Regions from separate parts of the Pseudomonas sp. S2_B10 genome, predicted to be linked through region 1. Evidence: predicted binding sites of a transcription regulator. Region 1 holds the regulator's gene; the other holds the start of a gene.
What was found. The regulator FliA, encoded in region 1, starts transcription of late flagellar genes. The targets are predictions, from matches to a motif close to CTAAAGTTTNNNNNNNNNNNGCCGNTAA.
Positions count from the first base shown of each region.

Region 1 (11,054 bases):
TTGCCCCGCCGCTGGCGATCAACTCGGCCAGTGCGGATACGTCAAGCAATGCACACATGTGCTCGATCACGGTGCCGGCGAGCCATGGCCGCTGACCCCGGTGACTTCTCCATTTGATTTCATTCGGGTCAAGGCGCAACGAGCGGCTGACCTGATGCACCGCCAGCCCCCACTCGTAACCTTGTACCGAAATCACGTATTGCAGGCCCTGCCGGAAGTCATCGCGGTAACGGTCCGGCATGACCCAGCGCGCGGTGTCCAGAACTTTCAGGTTGCCAGCCTGGCTCGGCAGAATGCCGAGGAACCACTCCGGCTGACCAAACAGCGGCGTCAGCTCGTGGCCGGCCAGCGAATAGATCGAGCCGAGGCACACCAGCGGCACCGCCAGGGTCAGCCCGGCAACGTCGAACAGCAAGCATTCGAAAGCATCGGCAGCCCAGGCCGGACGGCCATCGGGCTCGACCGGTGGCGGCGGGTTGTTCGGTGGCAGATGCACTTCGACCAGCGGCGGGACCAGCACCTTCGGCTCCGCAATCTGCGGCGCGGGTTCTGGCTCCGGCGCGGGTTCTGGCTCCGGCTCGGGTTCCGGCACGGTCAATAATTGCGTTTGCAGCAGCGGCGCCAAGGTCGACAGCGGCGCGCGCGGTTCGTCGATCAGCGCAACTGGCGCTTTGGCCACGGGGGCAGCAGCGGGCGCGGCAATTGGAGCGACGGATTTCTGCGCGTCGCGGGCCTGCTCCTCCAGCACCGCTGCCTGGAACTCGTCCATGGCCTCGGTGCTTTCCACCACTTCAGGCTGCGCCTGTTCGACGACTGGCGGCGGCGCTTCGACCGGCGCAGGCAAGTCCTCGGGCAGGTCGAGCAACAGGTCTTCCAGATAGGACTGCAAGGCCTGTTGCGGACGAGAAGTCAGCTTCACCGGCCGGTTCATGCGCGACTCCCTGTAGGAGCTGCCGAAGGCTGCGATCTTTTGATCTTTTCAGGAGCACTGACAGGCCAGATCAAAAGATCGCAGCCTTCGGCAGCTCCTACACGAATAAAGATCATGCTCAGGCCACCTGCGGAACAAGTTGCTGCGCGAGCAGGTGCTTGAGCAGTGCGCGGTAGGCCAGGACGCCACGGCTCTTGCCGTCGAATTGCGAAGGCGTGACACCCGCCCGGCTGGCGTCGCGCAGACGGGTATCGACCGGGATGTAGCCGTGCCAGATGTCGTCGGGGAATTTGTCACGCAGCACGCGCAAGGTGCCCATCGACGCCTGCGTGCGGCGGTCGAACAGGGTCGGCACGATGCTGAACGGCAGCGGTTGTTTGCGCGAACGGTTAATCATCGCCAGGGTGTTGACCATGCGCTCCAGACCTTTCACGGCCAGGTGCTCGGTCTGCACCGGGATCACCAGTTGCTGGCTCGCGGCAAGGGCGTTGACCATCAGCACACCGAGCAACGGCGGGCTGTCGATGATTGCGTAATCGAAGTCCTGCCACAATTGCGCCAGACTCTTGGCGATCACCAGGCCCAGGCCACTTTGCCCCGGTGACTGTCGCTCAAGGGTGGCCAGTGCGGTGCTCGATGGCAGCAGGGAAATGCGTTCGTCGCTGGTCGACAACAGCAACTGCCCCGGCAGGCCTTGCGGCACGCTGCCCTTGTGCAGAAACAGGTCGTAGTTGCTGTGTTCCAGGCTGTCGGGGTCGTAGCCGAAATAGCTGGTCATCGAGCCGTGCGGGTCGAGATCGACCACAACCACGCGCTTGCCCGCCTCGGCCAGCAATCCGGCTAAAGCGATGGAGGATGTGGTTTTACCGACACCACCCTTTTGATTGGCGACTGCCCAGACTCTCATTCAGTTCGTTCCTCCCGGCCAGGTTGATTGGCCGAGACATGCTTCAGCGTGTTAATGCGGGCGACGGAGAATTGACGGCACTCTCGCGTCCCGGCGTCTTGACCGGGGTCGGTGCAGTTTGTGTGCCAGCGCGCTTCAACGCCGCGTCCGGTTGCGCATTGGCGGTTCCGGTGCCCGTCAGGCTGCGGCGCACATCAAGATTGCGCGACACCACCAGCACCACGCGACGGTTCTTCGCCCGGCCTTCGACCGTGGCGTTGTTGGCCACCGGCTGGAATTCGCCGTAGCCCACCGACGCCAGTCGCCCAGGGTTTACGCCCTGCATGGCGAGCATCCGCACGATGCTCGCCGAGCGCGCCGAGGACAGTTCCCAGTTGGTCGGGTACTGCGCGGTGCGGATCGGTTGATCGTCGGTGAAGCCTTCGACGTGGATCGGGTTATCGAACGGTTTGAGGATCGCCGCGACCTTGTCGATGATGTTGAACGCGATGTCGCTCGGCATGGCATCGCCGCTGCCGAACAACAGGCTGGAATTGAGCTCGATCTCGACCCACAACTCGTTGCCGCGCACGGTCATCTGGTTGGAGCTGATCAAATCACCGAAGGCGGCGCTGATGTCATCGGCGATGCTTTTCAGCGGATCGCTGGCCCCGGAAATACCGGCGTCGACCTGTTCGGCATCCTTGACCAGCGGCTTGGCCGGGGTCACGGTTTTCGGTCGTTCGTCGCCGATCGGAATCGGTTTGAGCGAGCGGTCGGAGTCGGTAAACACGCCGATCAGCGCTTCGGAAATGACTTTGTATTTGCCTTCGTTGATCGACGAGATCGAGTACATCACCACGAAAAACGCGAACAGCAAAGTGATGAAATCCGCGTAGGAAACGAGCCAGCGCTCGTGATTGACGTGTTCTTCCTGGTGGCGACGACGAGCCATGAGGTTATTCCCTTAGTCCATGAAGCCTTGCAGCTTCAACTCAATGGAACGAGGGTTTTCACCTTCGGCGATCGACAGAATTCCTTCCAGCAACATTTCGCGATAACGCGACTGCCGCAACGCGATGGACTTGAGCTTGGCCGCGACCGGCAAGAGGATCAGGTTGGCACTGGCCACGCCATAGATGGTCGCGACGAACGCCACGGCAATGCCGTTACCCAACTGCGACGGATCGGCGAGGTTGCCCATCACGTGGATCAGGCCCATCACCGCACCGATGATGCCGATGGTCGGCGCGTAGCCGCCCATGCTCTCAAAGACCTTGGCCGCTTCGATGTCGCGGGATTCCTGGGTGTAGAAATCCACTTCGAGAATGCTGCGAATGGCTTCCGGCTCGGCGCCGTCGACCAGCAATTGCAGACCTTTGCGCGAATAGCTGTCAGGTTCGGCGTCGGCCACGCCTTCGAGGCCGAGCAAGCCTTCCTTGCGCGCCGTCAGGCTCCAATTGACCACGCGGTCGATGCCGCCGGCCAGGTCGACACGCGGCGGAAAGAAGATCCAGCCGAGAATCTGCATGGCGCGCTTGAACGCACTCATCGGCGATTGCAGCAGCGCAGCACCGACCGTGCCGCCCAGCACGATCAGCGCTGCCGGGCCGTTGGCCAGCGCGCCGAGGTGACCGCCTTCAAGGTAGTTGCCGCCGATGATGGCGACGAACGCCATGATGAGGCCGATTAGGCTGAGAACATCCATCAGATACACGCCTCGACGATGTGCTTGCCGATGTCGTCCAGACCGTACACCGCGTCAGCCAGATCGGCTTTGACGATGGCCATCGGCATGCCGTAGATCACGCAGCTTGCCTCATCCTGCGCCCACACCGAACTGCCGCCCTGCTTGAGCAGACGCGCGCCTTCGCGGCCGTCGGCGCCCATGCCGGTCAGCACCACTGCCAGAACTTTGTCGCCGTAAGACTTGGCTGCAGAACCGAAGGTAATGTCCACGCACGGCTTGTAATTCAGACGTTCGTCACCCGGCAAAATCTTCACCGCGCCACGGCCGTCGATCATCATCTGCTTGCCACCCGGCGCCAGCAGCGCCAGGCCCGGACGCAGGATGTCGCCATCCTCGGCTTCCTTGACGCTGATGCGGCAGAGCTTGTCGAGACGCTCGGCAAACGCCTTGGTGAACGCCGCCGGCATGTGCTGGATCAGCACGATCGGCGCCGGGAAGTTCGCCGGCAACTGCGTCAGTACGCGTTGCAGCGCGACCGGGCCACCCGTCGAGGTGCCGATGGCAACCAGTTTGTAGGCTTTGCGTTTCGGTGCCGGCGACGAAGCACTGGCAGCGGATGCACGGGCAGGCGCAGGTGCAGGTGCAGGACGTGCCGGGACAGGGCTGCTGTGGCTCGTGTGGCTGCCGTAGCTCGACGCTGCCGGAGCAGGCGTCGGCGCTGGCGCAGCGGCGGGAGCCGGCGCGCTGTAGGCGCTGAAACGACGATTGCTGCGCGAGATGCTGTGGACTTTCTCGCAAAGCAGTTGCTTGACCTTCTCGGGGTTGCGCGAGATGTCTTCGAAATTCTTCGGCAGGAAATCCACCGCGCCGGCGTCCAGCGCATCGAGGGTTACCCGCGCGCCTTCGTGGGTCAGCGAGGAGAACATCAACACCGGGGTCGGGCAGCGCTGCATGATGTGCCGCACTGCCGTGATGCCGTCCATCATCGGCATCTCGTAGTCCATGGTGATCACGTCAGGCTTGAGGGCCATGGCCTGATCGATCGCCTCTTTACCGTTGGTGGCCGTACCGACCACCTGGATGCTCGGATCCGCCGAAAGAATTTCCGAGACGCGGCGGCGGAAAAAACCCGAATCGTCCACCACCAGGACTTTGACTGCCATAAACACTCCATTAGGTGCAGCGGCGCGTCATCGCGCCGCCGCCCCGGATTCAAATACGCTTTGTGGCGTAACGCTTGAGCATGCTTGGAACATCGAGAATCAGCGCAATGCGGCCGTCACCGGTGATGGTGGCGCCGGACATGCCCGGAGTTCCCTGGAGCATTTTGCCCAATGGCTTGATGACCACTTCTTCCTGGCCGACCAGTTGATCGACGACGAAGCCGATGCGCTGAGTGCCCACCGAAAGAATCACCACATGGCCTTCGCGCTGCTCTTCGTGAGCGGCGGAGCTGACCAGCCAGCGCTTGAGGTAGAACAATGGCAGCGCCTTGTCGCGCACGATCACCACTTCCTGACCGTCGACGACGTTGGTGGTCGACAGGTCGAGGTGGAAGATTTCGTTGACGTTGACCAGCGGGAACGCAAACGCCTGATTGCCCAGCATGACCATCAGCGTCGGCATGATCGCCAGGGTCAGCGGCACCTTGATGACGATCTTCGAGCCTTGGCCCTTGGTCGAGTAGATGTTGATCGAACCGTTGAGCTGGGAAATCTTGGTCTTCACCACGTCCATGCCGACACCACGGCCGGACACGTCGGAGATCTCGGTCTTGGTCGAGAAACCCGGGGCGAAGATCAGGTTGTAGCACTCGGTATCGCTCAAGCGATCGGCCGCGTCCTTGTCCATCACACCGCGTTTTACCGCGATCGAACGCAGGACGTTCGGGTCCATGCCTTTGCCGTCGTCGGAGATCGACAGCAGGATATGGTCGCCTTCCTGCTCGGCCGCCAGCACCACGCGACCGCCACGGGCCTTGCCCGATGCTTCGCGTTCTTCCGGCGACTCGATGCCGTGGTCGACGGCGTTGCGCACCAAGTGGACCAGCGGGTCGGCGAGGGCCTCGACAAGGTTTTTGTCGAGGTCGGTTTCTTCGCCCACCAGTTCCAGGTTGATCTCTTTCTTGAGCTGACGCGCGAGGTCGCGAACCAGGCGCGGGAAGCGCCCGAAGACCTTCTTGATCGGCTGCATCCGCGTTTTCATCACGGCGGTCTGCAGGTCAGCGGTGACCACGTCGAGGTTCGACACGGCCTTGGACATGGCTTCGTCGCCGCTGTTGAGGCCCAGACGCACCAGACGGTTACGCACCAGCACCAGCTCACCGACCATGTTCATGATCTCGTCGAGCCGCGCGGTGTCGACGCGCACGGTGGTTTCCGCTTCGCTGGCCGGCTTTTCTGCCGGGGCAGCGGCTGGCGCACGGGCCGGAGCCGGTGCAGCAGCGGCGGCCGGTTTCGGCGCCTCGGCTTTCGGTTCAGGCTTGGCGGCAGGCTTCGGCGCAGCAGCGGCAGCCGGAGCTTTCGCCGCTGGCGTGGCGACGCTCGACACGGAGCCGGCAGTCGCAGCGCTGGCGTCAAACTTGCCTTTGCCGTGCAATTCGTCGAGCAGCGATTCGAATTCGTGGTCGCTGATCAGGTCACTGCCGGCCGCAGCGGCTGCCGGTGCAGCAGGTGCTGACGGGGCCGAAGCGATGGCCGATTCCAGCGCGTCAACGGCGAAGTTGCCCTTGCCGTGCAACTGATCGAGCAAGGCTTCGAATTCGTCGTCGGTGATGTCCGAGCTGTCGCCCGCAGCAGGCGCGGCCGGAGCAGCCGGCGCTGCTGGTGCCGCCGGAGCGACCGCATCGACAGCAAACTGGCCCTTGCCGTGCAGCTGATCGAGCAGCGATTCAAATTCGGCGTCGGTGATTTCATCGCTCGCCGCCGTGTCGGCAACCGGCGCGGGCGCCACAGCAGCGGCCGGAGCCTCAGCCTGGGCCTTGACGGCATTCAGCGAGTCCAGCAGTTGTTCGAATTCGTTATCGGTGATGTCGTCCGAGGAGTCGCTTTCAACGACCAGTTCTTCGATCATCTCGGCAACCGGCGAAGCCGGGGCTTCATCCGCCGATTGCGGTTCGGCCAGGCGCGCCAGCGCGGCCAGCAGTTCCGGCGTGGCAGCGGTGATCGGTGCACGCTCACGGACTTCGCTGAACATGCTGTTCACCGCGTCCAGTGCTTCGAGCACCACGTCCATCAGTTCTGCATCAACGCGACGCTCACCCTTGCGCAGGATGTCGAAGACGTTTTCGGCGATGTGACAGCACTCCACCAGCTCATTGAGCTGAAGGAAGCCGGCGCCCCCTTTTACAGTGTGGAAACCGCGAAAAATTGCATTGAGCAGATCTGCATCATCCGGACGGCTTTCCAGCTCGACCAGTTGTTCGGACAGTTGCTCAAGAATCTCGCCGGCCTCAACCAGGAAATCCTGAAGGATCTCTTCATCGGCGCCGAAGCTCATTAATGGGGTGCTCCTACAGGTCTAAAAACCCAAAAAACCCGAATTCCGAAACTCTAGAATCCAAGGCTGGATAACAAATCGTCCACATCGTCCTGACCGGACACAACGTCTTCTCGTTTATCGGCATGAATCTGCGGACCTTCACCCTGCGAGAGATGTTTTTGTGGATCTTTTTCAGCAAGCATTGCGGCGCGGTCATGTTCGATGCCCGCAAAGCGGTCGACCTGACTGGCCATGAGCACGAGTTTGAGCAGATTGCTTTCGACTTCGGTGACCAGTTGGGTCACACGCTTGATCACTTGACCTGTGAGGTCCTGGTAATCCTGAGCCAGCAGGATGTCGTTGAGGTTGCTCGACACCGCACGGTTGTCCGTGCTGCTGCGTGACAGAAAACCGTCGACCCGGCGCGCCAGTTCGCGGAACTCTTCAGCCCCGACCTCGCGACGCATGAAGCGGCCCCAATCGGCGCTCAACGTCTGCGCTTCATCAGCGAGACTGTTGACCACCGGCGTGGCGCTTTCCACCAGATCCATGGTGCGGTTGGCCGCGGCTTCCGTCAGCTTGACCACATAGCCCAGGCGTTCGGTGGCGTCGGTGATTTGCGACACTTCCTCGGCCTGCGGCATGTGCGGATCGATCTGGAAATTGACGATCGCACTGTGCAGTTCACGTGTGAGCTTGCCCACTTCCTGATACAGGCCGCGGTCACGGGTCTGATTGAGCTCATGGATCAGTTGCACCGCGTCGCCGAACTTGCCTTTTTCAAGGCTCTCGACCAGTTCGACCGCGTGTTTTTTCAAGGTCGATTCGAAATCGCCCTGTGATGATTCGTTATGCTCCATAGCTCCCCCGCGCATTCATCAGCCGATGCGTTCGAAAATCTTCTCGATTTTGTCTTTCAACGCTTGAGCCGTGAAAGGTTTGACTACGTAACCGTTCACACCGGCCTGAGCGGCCTCGATGATCTGCTCGCGCTTGGCTTCAGCAGTCACCATCAACACCGGGAGGTGCTTGAGTTTTTCATCGGCGCGCACGTGACGCAGCAGGTCGATACCGGTCATGCCCGGCATGTTCCAGTCCGTTACCAGAAAGTCGATGCTGCCGCTGTTGAGCACCGGAATGGCAGTGGTGCCATCGTCGGCCTCGACGGTGTTGGTGAACCCAAGATCGCGCAGCAGGTTCTTGATGATCCGCCGCATCGTTGAGAAGTCATCAACGATGAGGATTTTCATGTCTTTGTTCAATTCGACCTCCAAGCAGTCTTAAACGCGCCCAGCACCTGGACGCGCCACTTCAATCAATCGGCGCAGCACTTAAAGTTTGTCTGGAGCACAACGGATCGAGACCGGCGCCGTTCATCACCGCACCAGCCTCGTTTCGCAGTGTCCCCACACTGCCTTCAGCGCGCTCGCCACTCCCCCAAACGCCCCCGCAGACGGGCCGCGCACTGGCTGTGTAACTGGCTGACCCGCGATTCACTGACGCCAAGGACTTCACCGATCTCCTTGAGGTTCAGCTCTTCGTCGTAGTACAGCGCCAACACCAGTCGCTCACGCTCCGGCAAATTGGCAATCGCGTCCGCCAGCGCCGCCTGGAAGCGTTCATCTTCCAGATCGCGTGACGGCTCCATATGAGCACTGGCGCCATCCTCGTGCAGCCCTTCGTGTTCGCCGTCCTGCAACAGGTCGTCGAAACTGAACAGGCGACTGCCCAAGGTGTCATTCAGAATCCCGTAGTAATCGTCGAGACTCAATTGGAGTTCGGCCGCAACCTCGTGATCTTTAGCGTCACGGCCGGTTTTAGCTTCAATCGAGCGAATCGCGTCGCTGACCATCCTGGTATTACGGTGAACCGAGCGTGGTGCCCAATCCCCTTTGCGCACTTCATCGAGCATCGCGCCGCGGATTCGAATGCCCGCGTACGTTTCGAAACTGGCGCCTTTGCTGGCGTCGTATTTAGTCGAGACTTCCAGCAAACCGATCATCCCGGCCTGGATCAGGTCTTCGACCTGCACGCTGGCCGGCAGGCGCGCCAGCAAGTGATAGGCAATGCGCTTGACCAGTGGCGCGTAACGCTCGATCAATTCGTATTGCGCGTCACGCGCCGACTTTTTGTAAAGATTCATGCCACTGGCGGTCATATCACAGGCCCTGCGGTTTGCTGCACGAGACGCTCGACGAAAAATTCCAGATGCCCGCGCGGGTTGGCCGGCAGCGGCCAGGTGTCGACCTTCTGGGCGATGGCCTTGAAGGCCAGCGCGCACTTGGAACGGGGAAAGGCTTCGTAGACGGCGCGCTGCTTCTGCACTGCCTTGCGCACGCTTTCGTCGTACGGCACGGCGCCGACGTATTGTAGGGCGACGTCGAGGAAGCGATCCGTGACCTTGGTCAACTTGGCGAACAGGTTGCGCCCTTCCTGCGGGCTCTGCGCCATGTTGGCCAGCACGCGGAAGCGGTTCATGCCGTAATCGCGGTTGAGCAACTTGATCAGCGCGTAAGCATCGGTGATCGAAGTCGGCTCGTCGCAGACCACCAGCAACACTTCCTGGGCGGCACGAACGAAACTGACTACCGAGTCACCAATACCCGCAGCGGTGTCGATCACCAGCACGTCGAGATTGTCGCCGATGTCGCTGAACGCCTGGATCAGGCCGGCGTGCTGCGCCGGGCTCAGGTGCACCATGCTCTGCGTGCCGGAGGCCGCCGGCACGATGCGAATCCCGCCCGGGCCTTGCAACAGCACGTCGCGCAGTTCGCAACGGCCTTCGATGACGTCGGCCAGTGTGCGCTTGGGTGTCAGCCCCAGCAGAACGTCGACGTTCGCCAGGCCCAGGTCGGCGTCCAGCAGCATGACCCGACGGCCAAGCTCTGCCAGCGCCAGCGACAAGTTCACTGACACGTTAGTCTTGCCGACGCCACCTTTGCCGCCGGTCACCGCGATCACCTGTACGGGATGCATGCTGCCCATGTTATTTCTTTACCTTGTCTTGCATAGACGGAGGCCACATTACTGGCTGCGCGTTCCTGATCGGAACAATGCGTGGCAGACCATCGATGTAGGTACAAAAACTGTTCATGATTACCTCAGCCAACCTGCTTGGTCGGGCTGTGATAGATATCAGCGAACATGTCAGCCATGGCTTCTTCGCTGGGTTCTTCCTGCATTTGCACGCTGACGGAGCGGGTGACCAGTTGATGACGGCGCGGCAGATGCAAATCATCCGGAATCCGTGGGCCATCGGTCAGATACGCGACCGGCAATTCATGACTGATCGCCAGGCTCAACACTTCGCCGAGACTGGCCGTTTCATCCAGTTTAGTCAGGATGCAGCCGGCCAGCCCGCAACGCTTGTAACTGTGGTAAGCGGCGGTTAGAACCTGTTTCTGGCTGGTGGTTGCCAGGACCAGATAATTTTTTGAGCGAATGCCACGCCCGGCCAGGCTCTCAAGCTGCATGCGCAACGCCGGATCACTGGCTTGCAGGCCGGCAGTATCGATCAAAACCACGCGTTTGCGTAGCAGTGGATCCAATGCCTGCACCAGCGACTGACCTGGATCGACGTGCGTTACCGGCACGTTGAGGATGCGTCCGAGGGTTTTCAGTTGTTCCTGCGCGCCGATGCGGAAGCTGTCCATGCTCACCAGTGCGACGTTCTGCGCGCCGTACTTGAGCACGTAACGCGCGGCGAGCTTGGCCAGCGTGGTGGTCTTGCCCATGCCGGCGGGGCCGACCATGGCAATCACACCGCCCTCTTCCAGCGGCTCGACTTCCGGTACGGCAATCATCCGCGCCAGGTGCGCCAGCAGCATGCGCCAGGCCTGACGGGGTTCTTCGATATCGGTGATCATCGCCAGCAGATCGCGCGACAGCGGGCCGGACAGGCCGATGCGCTGCAGACGGCGATACAGATTGGCCTGGGCCGGACGGCTGCCTTGCAGCTGATTCCAGGCCAGGGTGCCGAGCTGAACTTCCATCAGCTCGCGCAGGCTGTTCAATTCAAAACGCATCGAATCCAGCGCACGCGGATCGACACCCGCCGAGGCCTGCGC
Region 1 is NZ_CP162768.1:4,690,628-4,701,681, reverse strand. It holds gene AB4O45_RS21005 (CheW domain-containing protein) at 1-931, opposite strand, end outside; gene AB4O45_RS21000 (ParA family protein) at 1,050-1,838, opposite strand; gene motD (flagellar motor protein MotD) at 1,882-2,772, opposite strand; gene AB4O45_RS20990 (flagellar motor protein) at 2,785-3,525, opposite strand; gene AB4O45_RS20985 (protein-glutamate methylesterase/protein-glutamine glutaminase) at 3,525-4,670, opposite strand; gene AB4O45_RS20980 (chemotaxis protein CheA) at 4,720-7,005, opposite strand; gene AB4O45_RS20975 (protein phosphatase CheZ) at 7,059-7,847, opposite strand; gene AB4O45_RS20970 (chemotaxis response regulator CheY) at 7,866-8,237, opposite strand; gene fliA (RNA polymerase sigma factor FliA) at 8,405-9,145, opposite strand; gene fleN (flagellar synthesis regulator FleN) at 9,142-9,972, opposite strand; gene flhF (flagellar biosynthesis protein FlhF) at 10,089-11,054, opposite strand, start outside.

Region 2 (6,417 bases), 2.0 Mb from region 1:
CAGGGTTATCTGATCAGCCGGCCGTTGCCGTTGGATGAGCTGGTGGAATATCTGACCTCGGGATCGAACCAGCAGCCGGCTTTGGAAATCGTCGGTTGATCACGATTGTTGCGGCCGGCACAAATCCCCGTGGGAGCGAGCCTGCTCGCGAAGGCGTTATGTCAGCTGAATGATCTGGGCCTGACACTCGGTCTTCGCGAGCAGGCTCGCTCCCACAAAGGAAAACCTCATTCGGCCTGGGGGATGTTGAAACCTTGAGCTTGCGGCTCGCGCCGAATCATCCGCTGCATCTTCCATTCGAACGCCAGCGTCAGGCTCACCGCCGCGCACGCCAGGCCCAACGCCAGACCCCACCAGACACCCGTCGGCCCCCAGTTGAGGTGGAACGCCATCCACCACGCCGCCGGTGCGCCAATCAGCCAATAGCAAGCCAGCCCGACCAGAAATGTGGTTTTGGCATCCTTGAGCCCGCGAATACAGCCCATGGCAATCGTCTGCGTGCCGTCGAACAGCTCGAACCACGCCGCTACGGCCAGCAGGCTCACCGCCAGACGGATCACCTCGGCAAACGCCGGGTCATTATGGTCCAGGAACAGGCCGACCAACTGGTTCGGCCACAGCCAGAACACCAGGGCGAAGCCGAGCATCACCACGGCGCCGAAAGCGATACCGACACGCCCGGACATCCGTGCATCGACCAGTTGCCCGGCGCCGTAGTGTTGGCCGACGCGCATGGTGATGGCATAGGACATCCCGGCCGGGACCATGAAGGCCACCGACACGATCTGCAGGGCGATCTGATGCGCACCCATTTGCGTACTGCCCATGGTGCCCATGCACAACGCGGCAAAGGCAAACAGCCCGACTTCCACCGCATAGGTGCCGCCAATCGGCAGGCCCAGGCGCCAGAGTTCTTTCAGGTATTGCCGGTTCGGCCGCGACAGACCGGCGCGCAACGGATAAGCGTCATAAGCCGGATGCCGACGGATATGCCATGCCAGCGCCAGTGCCATGCAGTTGGCGACAATCGCCGTGACCAGACCGATGCCGGTCAGACCCAACTGCGGCAGGCCGAACATGCCGGTGATCAGCGCGTAGTTGAGCAGGAAGTTGGCCACCGTGCCGGCGAGGCTGATGACCATCACTGGCGTCGCCCGGCCGATTGCACTGGTAAAGCCGCGCAGAGCCATGAAGCTCAGATAACCGGGCAGGGCGAAAGGCAGGGCGATGAGGAATTGCCCGGCGGCGTTGACGTTGGTTTCGGTCTGGCCAAACAGCAGCAACACAGGTTTGAGGTTCCACATCAGCAGCCCGGCGCCGAGGGCCATCAGCCACGCCAGCCACAACCCGGCCTGCGTCAGCCGCGCCGCGCCGATGATGTCGCCGGCACCCTGACGGATCGCCACCAGTGTGCCGACCGCTGCAATCACGCCGATGCAGAAAATCGACACGAACGAGTAGCTCGCCGCACCGAGGCCGCCACCGGCCAGCGCTTCGGGACTGAGGCGCGCCATCATCAGGGTGTCGGTGAGCACCATCAGCATGTGCGCCAACTGCGAAGCAATCAGCGGCCCCGCCAGCCGCAGAATGGCCCAGAGTTCGGTACGCACAGGATGCTGCATGGTCATCACCACCCAAATATCAGAGGAAGCAGAAGAGCGTCGATTCTCGGCGCTTGGCAGGCTTTGCACAAAGGGATAAAAAGGATGGGTGGCATGATTAATACTCATCCTGAAACGTACCCGCCGGATTGGCTATATCCCCGCTACTGGAGCTTTTTGTATGTCCCGACGCCTTCCGCCGTTGTACGCCCTGCGCGCATTCGAAGCGGCAGCGCGACACAGCTCGTTCACCCGCGCGGCGGAAGAATTGTCGATCACCCAGAGCGCGGTCAGTCGGCACATGCGCACCCTTGAAGAACACTTCGCCTGCCGGCTGTTTCATCGCAGCGGGCGCAACCTGCAACTGACCGAATCGGCACGGCTGCTGCTACCCGGAATCCGCGAAGGCTTCGCCGCCCTTGAGCGCGCCTGCAATACCTTGCGTGCCGAGGACGACATCCTGCGCATGAAAGCGCCATCGACCCTGACCATGCGTTGGCTACTGGCGCGGTTGAGTCGCTTCCGCCATTTGCAGCCGGGCAATGAGGTGCAACTGACCAGCGCATGGATGGATATCGATTCGGTGGACTTCAACAATGAACCGTTCGATTGCGCGGTGTTGCTCAGTGACGGGCATTTCCCGCCGGACTGGGAAGCGAGCCTGCTGTTTCCCGAGGAATTGATCCCGGTCGGTGCGCCGAACCTGCTCAATGATCAACCTTGGGACGTAGCGCGTCTGGCGACCGCCGAACTGCTGCACCCGACCCCCGATCGCCGCGACTGGCGCAGTTGGCTGGAGCGCATGGGCCTGTCCGATCAGGTCTCGCTCAAGGGTGGGCAAGTGTTCGATACGCTGGAGCTGGGCATGATCGCGGCGGCGCGCGGCTACGGCGTTTCGATGGGTGATCTGTTGATGGTTGCCGAAGATGTTGCGCAGGGGCGCTTGAGCCTGCCGTGGCCAACGGCCGTCGCCAGTGGCCTGAATTATTACCTGGTCTGGCCGAAACCGCGTCCGGGAGGTGAACGTTTGCGCCGCCTCAGCGATTTTCTGCAGAGCGAAGCCCGCGCCATGCAATTGCCGGCGGTAGAGCGCTTGAGCTGAAACGTTCGAGCCGGCACAATGCCATCACTGCGATATACCCACGCAATGCGCTCAAGTATTCGGTTTTACCGCCGACTACGAGCTTGTGGAACCGTCGTGCCGGTTTCGCGCTACACCCCACTATTAGAATGTTTTCCGGGCAATTACCGCGATCAAGGAGGATTCGGTGGCTCGGCCAGGAGCTGTTCATGTCTCAACCTCGTGCTCGGATCGCCTCGCAGCTGGGCCTTGCCCTTGCTGTGATACTGGCGATAGTCATCAGCGGCAGTACGGTGTTCGCCTTGCGTTCGCTGGATTCCGCCAACCTCGCCACCCGTGAAGAGCATCTGGCCAGTGAGGCCCGGCTGCTGGCCGATCAACTGAGTACCTTCCACGGTACGCTGCGCGAAAGCACCCTGCGCCTGAGCGGTCTGTTCGAAAAACGCTTCGGCAGTGGCCTGAGTGTGCACCCCGATCAGCCAGTGACCGTGGCCGGCGTGCAGACCCCGGGTCTGCATCTGGGCAACGAAGTGCTGAACAACAACTTCAAGGAAGTTGACGAGTTCAAGCAGATGACTGCCGGTGTGGCCACGGTATTCGTGCGCAGCGGCGAAGACTTCATTCGCGTCAGCACCAACGTCAGCAAGCAGGACGGCACCCGTGCCATCGGCACCGTGCTCGATCATGCCAACCCGGCCTACGCGAAGTTGATGGCAGGGCAGAGTTATGTCGGCCGCTCGTTGCTGTTCGAGCGCTACTACATGTCGCAGTACACACCGGTGCGCGATGCGGGCGGCAAGATCATCGCCGTGTTGTATGTAGGTTTCGATTACACCGACGCGCAGAACGCGCAGTTCGCCAATCTCAAGCGCTTCCGCATTGGCAAGACCGGCTCGCTGGCCCTGCTCGACGAGCAGAACAAATGGCTGGTGCCGATTGCCGGCGTCGAAAACCTGGATCAAGCCGCCCCGACCATCAACAACCTGGTGAAAACCCCGGGCAAGGGTGAGTTCTGGAGCGACAAGGGCGAGGACTTCTACAGCATCGCCGTGCCGTTTGAAGGTGGTCCGTGGTCGGTGGTGGCGAGCATGCCGAAAGCCGAGATCCGCGCGGTGACCTGGAGCGTCGGTACGCAACTGGCGATCGGCAGCCTGCTGGCGATGTTGCTTGCGGTCGGTTCCGTGGTCTGGCTGCTGCGCAGCAAACTCGCGCCGTTGGGCGATCTGGTGCGTCAGGCTGAGGCCTTGGGTGCTGGTGATCTGAGCGTGCGTCTGAACGTATCGAGCCACGATGAAATCGGGCAGCTGTCCCGCGCGTTCAACCAGATGAGCCAGGCGCTGTCGACCATGGTCGAGCACATCCGCCGCGCTTCGGAAGAGGTCAATAGCCGTGCGCAGGCGCTGTCCGGTTTGTCCGGTGGTGCTTACGAAGGCATGGAGCAACAGTCGGGCGAAATCACCAGCATGGCCGGCGCCGTGGAAGAGTTCAGCGCGACGTCGTTGAACATCGCCGACAACATGGGCGCGACTCAGCGCCTGGCGCAGGAAAACGCTCAGCAAACGCAGATCGGCCGCAGCTCGATGGAAGAAGCGTCGTCGTCGCTGGAGCAGATCGCCGGTGCGCTGAACAGCACCGCCAGCGTGATCAACACGCTGGGGCAGCGCTCTCAGGAAATCGGCGGAATTGTCGGTGTGATCACCTCGATCGCCGAGCAGACCAACCTGCTGGCACTCAACGCTGCCATCGAAGCCGCGCGTGCCGGTGAACAAGGTCGCGGTTTTGCCGTGGTCGCGGACGAAGTGCGCAGCCTCGCCTCGCGTACCCGTCAGGCGACCGATGAAATCTCCAGCATGATCCACAGCATCCAACAGGAAACCGGCAACGCGATCAGCACTATGGAACAGGGCAACGTGCTGATGCAGGAAGGCCTGTCGCGCAACGCCAATGTCGCCTCGGCGCTGGCGCGGATTGACGAGCAGAGCCGTTCGGCAGGCCAGCAGTTTGCTGCGATCACCACCGCCACTCAGGAACAAAGCAGCACTGCGACGTTGCTGAGCAGCAATTTGCAGAGCATCGCCTTGGCCAACAGCGAGCAGCGTGAGGTGGTGTCGAACCTGGCTGTCACCGCGAAAGAGCTGGAGAAGCTGGCGGCGGATCTGCGTTCCGAGGTTGACCGCTTCCGTTGATGCATCTTTGAAACAGCTATCGCGAGCAGGCTCGCTCCCACAGTAGTCGGCGTAATTCACAAATATTGTGAAGGCCCGATGTCCCTGTGGGAGCGAGCCTGCTCGCGAATGCTTTTCTCCCACCGCTTCTTTACACTTGCTGAAACGTTTCCGCAGCGCTATAAAAATGGCACAACTCCAATAAAGGCTGCTGCCATGACCCCGCTCAAACTCCTCGTCGCCCTCGGCGCATTCTCTGCCGCTTCTCATGCCATGGCTTGGGACTATGTCCTGCTCGACGCCAACACTCCGGCAAAAAACCGGACGATCACCAGTGAGCAACTCGGTGTAAAAACCGCCAAACCGTTTTCCGTGACCTTGCGTACTCTGCATGGCGGTCGTCAGGAGGGCGTCAGCATCGTCGACATCGATAACGGCACGATGAAACTCTCGGTGGTGCCAACCCGTGGCATGAACGTGTTGCAGGCTTCGGTGGGCGACGTGCGCATGGGCTGGGATTCGCCGGTCAAGGACGTGGTCAACCCAGCGTTCATCGAACTCAACGGTCGCGGTGGTCTGGGCTGGCTGGAAGGCTTCAATGAGCTGGTCACCCGTTGCGGTTACGAGTGGGTTGGCCATCCCGGCATGGACAACGGCGAACTGCTGACCCTGCACGGTCGCGCCGCCAACATCCCGGCCAGCACCGTCACTTTGCACATCGACGAGAAGCCGCCGTATGCCATCACGCTGCGTGGCGAGCTGAAAGAGCAGGCATTCAAGAAAGTCGATTTCTCGGTAGCGACCGAACTGGTCACCGAACCGGGCAGCGCAAGCTTCGCCCTTAACGACACTCTGACCAACAACGGCGACTATGCGAAGGAATATCAGGCGCTGTATCACAGCAATTTCAGCACGCCGTTTCTTGAGCAAGGGGCAAAATTCGCTGCGCCGGTGAAGCAGGTATCGCCGTTCAACGACAAGGCCAAGGGTGACCTGCCCGACTGGCAGACCTATCGCGCGCCAACCAAGGACTACGACGAAACTGTCTACAACGTCGTGCCTTACGCCGACGCCAAGGGCGACACCTTGACTGTGTTGCACAACAAGGCCGGTAGTCTCGGCGTATCCGTTGGCTTCAACACCGAGCAGTTGCCGGTGTTCTCGCTGTGGAAAAACACCGACACCCAGGGGCAGGGCTACGTCACCGGGCTGGAGCCGGGAACCAGTTTTTCCTATAACCGTCGCTATCAGCGGCCGTTGAATCTGGTGCCGACCATCGCCCCAAAACAGCACAAGCAGTTCCAGATCAGCTACAGCCTGTTGGCGGATAAAGCTGCGGTGGATAACGCCTTGAAGCGCGTGACCGAGATTCAGGCCGGGCGTGATACCGAAGTGCGCCAGACGCCGCTGGTTGATCTGACCGAGCATTAAGGTGTCGCCGGCCGGTATTGCAGTGCCTCGGCCAAGTGTTCGCGCTTGATTGCATCGACTTGCTCGAGGTCTGCCAGAGTGCGGGCGACCTTGAGCAGGCGATGGGCCGAGCGCAGCGAAAGCGTCAGCCGTTCACAGG
Region 2 is NZ_CP162768.1:2,718,689-2,725,105, reverse strand. It holds gene AB4O45_RS12300 (putative bifunctional diguanylate cyclase/phosphodiesterase) at 1-99, shown strand, start outside; gene AB4O45_RS12295 (NorM family multidrug efflux MATE transporter) at 228-1,622, opposite strand; gene AB4O45_RS12290 (LysR substrate-binding domain-containing protein) at 1,783-2,703, shown strand; gene AB4O45_RS12285 (methyl-accepting chemotaxis protein) at 2,892-4,868, shown strand; gene AB4O45_RS12280 (aldose 1-epimerase family protein) at 5,064-6,278, shown strand; gene AB4O45_RS12275 (YifB family Mg chelatase-like AAA ATPase) at 6,275-6,417, opposite strand, start outside.
Region 2: AB4O45_RS12285 (methyl-accepting chemotaxis protein) is a predicted target of FliA. The motif match lies at 2,754-2,781, and genes of this name have one in related genera.